DNA from 2 places in the Pseudoalteromonas sp. APC 3250 genome. Region 2 is predicted to be linked to the other one. Evidence: predicted binding sites of a transcription regulator. Region 2 holds the regulator's gene; the other holds the start of a gene.

Region 1 (3,174 bases), on a different contig from region 2:
AATACTACCTTGCTCAACCTGTGCAACATTTACCTCTGGTGCTTTTTCATCACCAGTAATTTGCTTTGATACAACAAGAGCAATAAAAGCTGCAATTGCAAGGGTAATGATAATCGCTTTTTTCATTTTTATTTCCGTATTTATGAGTAGGCAGAAAAGTTTGCCTACATTCCTTTAAGCAACAATAATAATTGTCCAGATGCTGTAAATGATAATGGTCGGTAGCGCAGCAAAAAGAAGTGCTTTATTAAAGCTGAAATTAGTCCAACACTTTAACCCAATAGCAACCAAAGCTATGCTCCAAAGACTAAAAATACTTAAACTCTCCATCATATTATAGAAGCTATCTCCAAGCTCTAATCCCAGAAATAACTGATTTATAGACGCGTAATTGAATAAACTAATAGGTAATTCATTGTTACTGGCTGTAAGAACTAGCGCAACAACACCTAAACTTGAAATAACCATGGGCATCATGCTCCAAACACCAAAACCATACCACGCACCATAGCTATAATTAGCATCAGGGTCTTGCTTAGATATCAACATGTAATACCCAGATAGGAGTGCATTTATAAAAAGAAGGCCGAAAATACCCCCGCCAATTGCAAACCACACTTGGTTATCGAGGCTTTGCTCCATACTTTGACGGATCATTTTTTTCTCGCCGATTGTGGCATCCACACTCGCTGCAGCAACCTGCTGGTCTAAAATAAATTGTGAGTCTGCAGTGGTATAAAATGTATAAGCAGAGGCTGCAAGGGTTAGAGCGAGAAGTGCAAAAGCAAGCCAAGACCAGCCTTTAGCTTCTTTTAGCCCATTAAAAGCCTTGCTTGGGCTGATAAAAATGTCGATACAAGCAGATAGCGCGTTAGATGACTTCATGATTATTCCTTTATGATTTTCTCAATAGTGAACTATATAGTTATCAGTCATATACTAAGGTAAAAGCGAGGTAAGTTGATTTATTAATTGTAACGGTTTGTTAACAAGGTGTGGCGTGATTAGATCTAGTTAAGTTATTTAAAACGATAAAAGGGCCTTACGGCCCCTTAGTGTTGCAGCAAGTAACACATTCTTTTTATAAGCTAAAGTCGACAGCGTAGGCTACATAAGCCTTAACATCTGAGCCGTCCATGTCGTTATCAGATAGGCCAAAGGTAAAACCATCTTTAGACACTGATACACCATAATCAATAATATTGTCATCACCGATGAAATCGCCTGAGTAATGCCCTATGTGTAGCGCCATTTCAGTGCCATTGCTACCAACAGCGAAGCTGTAATCGGCGTTTAAATACAGTGAATCACCAAAATCAGTACCATCACCACTGGCAGCAGATGTTGCAAGTACGGCTGCACCAAATGTAAAACCTTGCACACTAATGCTACCGTAAACTTCTGAAAAATCAGCATCTGCACCTGATGCCGCATCTGGGTAAGCGTAATAAATATAACCTACGTCATAACTTACGTTTTCATTAATAGCGCCGCCAAAACCTGCGTATAAATCTAGTTCGTAGGTCATTTCATCGGCCCAAGACGCATTTGACGCCCAGGTACCCGCATAAAAGCCAGATTCATTAGCGTAATCAATACCACCAGATACAGCTGCATCGCCCCCAGTTTGCTCTTGTCCGCGCCATAAGTAGTTAGAAGTAGCTGCTGCATTGGCTGTTACTTCGGCAAAGGCCGTTGTTGATGCCATTCCTGTTAATGCCAATGCACTGATGAGTATTGTTTTTTGTAGTTTTAGCATGTTTCATTTCCCATTGTATGATTTTGCACGCCAAGGTTTTTATTATAAACGACTACAACCTTTTGAATGGCGGCGTATTATTAGGTTACTGCAGGGGGAATTGCACTGTATGTGCCAGCTTCCATTTATTTAATAAAAAATAAATTTTATATTATAAAACAAAGTGTTGAAATTATGCGCAAAGACGCTTTGTGAAAAGTATGTAAGGAAAGAACACACTGCTGGTGCAAAAAAAAGCCTGGCTGCACCATTAGAGCGCTACCAGGCTACCTATATTAGGGTCTGTTAAAGCTAATTGCGTTTGATATACGTCTTATCCAAAAATGGCACGCATTAGGGTAATTGTTTCGTTAACACCGCGGCCTTTTTGTACTTCGCTAATAATAGAGTCACGTTTAGCACGAATATGCTCTGGAACATCATCAGCAGCAAGAGCGCGATCCACTAAAATCTCAGCAGATTCTTTGCCTCGGCGTGGCGCTTTACTGCTGCTAGAAGTGCTACGTGTAGGTTTATTAAGTAGCTTAATGTAGTTAGAGTTATCTGCAGTATTAGTATCTGCATAGTAAAAAAAGCAAGGTATAAGCGCTTTAATGTCCACCAACTGTGTTTCTAGTTCATTACCAGCATTGGCCATTTTAAACCATGACATAGCGTGAATACTTTGTACTACATCTTGCCAGTAACGCTCAAAGTCACGGTTATTTAATTTGGTGATACCAAGTGCGGAGCAAAGTGCATCTAAGCGACTGTTACTAATTGGAGTAAACACATCAGGGCGGCGCATTGCTAATAAACGGGTGGCAGGCGCCAGAGTTGGTTTTTCATCACTACCATTAAAAGCACTCAAATAAGCAATTACAAATTGTTGGTAATTACCTAGCGCTACATCACCCTCAAGTGGAATGTTGCTGAGTGCATCGTCGAATGCGCCTGGCAAATCAGCCAGCATCTGGTGAAAACCTTTGGCGCTTTTAGTAGAGGCAAACCATTCTACATCAAAGTTATAAGTACTCGGATCGAGTGATGCCATATGCTTACCGCTAAAAGCGAGTAATTCTTCAGGGATCATATCTTTTAACGGCTTTTCACGCAGGCCTGCAATATAAGTAGTTAAACGTAGCTGCTCATCCAGTGCCACCAGTTCTTTATGTTGCTCTACAAACATACTCACTACTGGCCAAGGCGCTACCCGTAATGTTTTTAACTGTAAAAAGCTAATGGCTGAAATAAGTTGGTCATGCAGCTTTTTCAATAATGGTAATTGTGGGCTTTCGAGTAAGTCATAATTAATGCGGTCGCGGCTTGCGCTTAATAGCTCGTAACACCAACCTAAAAAGTCTTCTGGATGGTTTTCCACTTTCACAGCCATCAGGTTTAGGCTTAGCTCTGAAGATTGCTTCAGAATGTTTTGA
Region 2 (3,174 bases):
ATAATTATTAATTCCATTTATCACCTTTCTTTATTACTACGATTGACTGACGATAACCTGATACAGTTCGCTATCCGATTTGGCGGCGCGTAACTGTTTACAAAATTCTTTATCATTGAGCTTATCAGCAATCGTGGCTAGCATCTTCAAATGCTGCTGATTATCGCCATCGGGAACAATTAACGCGACAAAAATGTCAACCGGTCGGTTATCAATCGCATCAAAATTAATAGCTGTTTCGCTCACTAAAATCAAAGCAAGGGGCTCTTGAGCTCCACTCATGCGACCATGTGGAATAGCAATGCCTCGGCCAATGCCTGTACTTCCAAGCTTTTCTCTTGCAGTTAATGCATTAAGAATATCTTGTTGTGTTAAATAGGGCAGCTTATTGTGAGCCAATTCACTGATAAATTCTAAAATTCTTTTTTTACTATTAAAAAGGACCGCAGCTTTACTGCAGTCCTGACAGATAAGTGAGCTTAGTTTCATAGTGTTAGTGTCGAGCAAGTTTCTCTTTGTGTTTAATTACTTGACGATCTAGCTTGTCAATGAGCGAGTCTATAGCGGCATACATATCTTGATGCTCAGTAGAGGCAAAAATCTCAGCGCCACTAACATGAACGGTTGCTTCAGCTTTTTGGTTTAGTTTTTCTACATCGAGAATAACGTGCACATTCGTTATGTGATCAGTGTGCCTCTGTAACTTCGAAAATTTACTATTTACGTAGTCTCTAAGCGAGTCGGTAATATCTACATGGCGACCAGTTAAATTCAGTTGCATAAACATTTTCCTCTTTGTTGTACGCCTTAAATCAAACTTTTACGTTGATTAGACGGGGGAATAGCTAGAGATTCGCGATATTTTGCAATGGTTCTCCTCGCTACTTTAATTCCTTGCTCTGCCAATATATCTGCAATTTTACTATCACTCAATGGTTTAGCTGAGTTTTCTGCAGCGATTAATTTTTTAATTAATGCACGTATTGCTGTTGATGAACATTCGCCACCATTTTCAGTACTTACATGGCTTGAAAAGAAATATTTAAGCTCAAAAATGCCACGTGGTGTATGCATGTATTTTTGCGTAGTAACACGCGATATAGTCGACTCATGCATTTCCACCATTTCAGCCACATCGTTAAGCACCATAGGCTTCATAGCCTCAGGACCGTGTTCAAAAAAGGCCTGTTGCTGCTGCACAATACAGTTGGTTACTTTAAGTAGCGTGTCATTTCTACTTTCTAAGCTTTTTATAAACCATTTAGCCTCTTGTAAGTGCGAGCGAATAAACTGGCTATCACCACTTGATTTAACCGTACGCGACATAGCTGCATATTGGCTATTTACTCTGATCTTAGGCATGCTATCTGGGTTTAATTCAACTACCCAACGACCTTTAACTTTTTTAACCGACACATCAGGAATAACGTATTCAGACTCTTCTCTGACAATAGTGTCTGCCGGTTTTGGGCTGAGCGTATGAATCAACGTCATGATTTCTTTAAGCTCATCTTCTTTAAGCTTTGTTTTTTTCATTAACGTGCGATAGTCACGTGCAGCAAGTAAATCAATATGATCGGTTAAGATCATTTTTGTTTCGTTTAAAAAAGGTGTGTCTTTATCAAATTGATTTAGCTGAATACACAAGCACTCTTGTAAACTACGCGCGGCTATTCCCACTGGATCAAATAGTTGAATACGCTTTAGTACCGCTTCTATTTCGTCAAGTTCAACTTCATCTTCGCCGTCGTTTTCTTGGTTAAAGCTTTCTAATATTTCTTCACAGCTAAGGGTTAGAATCCCTGAGTCGTCTACAGCTTCTACAATTGCAATAGCTATCGCTTCATCGGTAGGACTAAACGGCGTCAGTTGAAGTTGCCACATTAAATACTCATGCAGCGTTTCAGTCGAAGAGCCTTGATAAATAGATTCATCTTCTGGCATTGGGCCCGATGAAGAGGCAGGCGCAGCGCTCATATATTCATCCCAAGTAACATCCATAGCCATATCATCGCTAATAGTGTCTTTGGTCATTGCTTCGCCGCTATCTTGCTCATACTCGCTAGGTTTATCGTCAGCTGAGGCACTTAGCGTTAAGTCATCGTTATCGGCTTTTTGTTCGTTTTTACCTGCAGTGTCTTCGCTGTAATCGTGTTCTTCAACTTCAAGCAAGGGGTTGCTATCGAGCGCTTCTTGAATTTCTTGCTGGAGATCCAATGTACTGAGTTGCAATAAGCGAATTGCTTGTTGCAACTGTGGAGTCATTGTAAGTTGCTGGCCCATGCGCAGCTGTAATGATTGCCTCATGTATCTCTAACAATCCTTTTAAATTATTATAATTAATATTAGCAGATGCTTAGTGTAATAACACACATATTAGAGCTTGAACTGCTCGCCTAAATAAACATCGCGTACTGTTTTATCGTTTAATACATATTCTGGAGTGCCTGATGCAATTAACTCTCCATGAGAAACTATGTAGGCTTTTTCACAAACATCAAGAGTTTCGCGTACGTTGTGATCTGTGATAAGTACGCCAATTCCTCGGTTTTTAAGATGCTCTATAATCTTTTTAATATCTAATACTGAGATAGGATCAACCCCCGCAAAGGGTTCGTCTAAAAGGATAAATTTAGGGTTTGCTGCTAACGCGCGAGCAATTTCAACGCGGCGACGTTCACCACCTGATAAAGCCATACCTTGACTATCGCGGATATGCTGAATGCTAAATTCATCAAGTAAATTATTTAAGGTATCTTCGCGTTGTTGTTTATTTAATTCTTTACGTGTTTCTAAGATAGCCATTAAGTTTTGATAAACAGTCAGCTTTCTAAAAATAGACGACTCTTGCGGTAAATAACCAATCCCTAAACGCGCTCGGCTGTGCATCGGTAATAAAGTAATATCTTTATCATCAATTGATATTTTGCCTTTATCGCTAGGCACAAGGCCTACAATCATATAAAAAGTGGTGGTTTTACCTGCACCATTAGGGCCAAGTAACCCCACAATACTGCCAGCTTCAACCTCTAGGCCAACGTTTTTTACAACTTCACGACCTTTGTAGCTTTTAGCTAATAGCTCTGCTTTTAATGTGCTCATGGTTGACCTTTATCATCTTCTTTTTTATTTTCAACAGGGACTAAAATAGTGTGTACACGGTCTGTTGAGTTT

The links. The regulator sigma-54, encoded in region 2, starts transcription at its own class of promoters, with help from an activator protein. The targets are predictions, from matches to a motif close to GTTGGCACGNNNNTNGNNT.
Region 1: the regulator sigma-54 is predicted to act here: its motif matches at 1,860-1,878, upstream of QL986_RS13815 (TorF family putative porin).

The regions. Positions count from the first base shown of each region.
Region 1 is NZ_JASDCM010000014.1:12,800-15,973, reverse strand. Features, by position in the region: gene QL986_RS13825 (efflux RND transporter periplasmic adaptor subunit) at 1-126, opposite strand, end outside; gene QL986_RS13820 (YIP1 family protein) at 175-885, opposite strand; gene QL986_RS13815 (TorF family putative porin) at 1,082-1,759, opposite strand; gene QL986_RS13810 (hypothetical protein) at 2,073-3,174, opposite strand, start outside.
Region 2 is NZ_JASDCM010000005.1:85,747-88,920, reverse strand. Features, by position in the region: gene rapZ (RNase adapter RapZ) at 1-17, opposite strand, end outside; gene ptsN (PTS IIA-like nitrogen regulatory protein PtsN) at 37-489, opposite strand; gene hpf (ribosome hibernation promoting factor) at 494-781, opposite strand; gene QL986_RS07265 (RNA polymerase factor sigma-54) at 808-2,307, opposite strand; gene lptB (LPS export ABC transporter ATP-binding protein) at 2,377-3,102, opposite strand; gene lptA (lipopolysaccharide transport periplasmic protein LptA) at 3,099-3,174, opposite strand, start outside.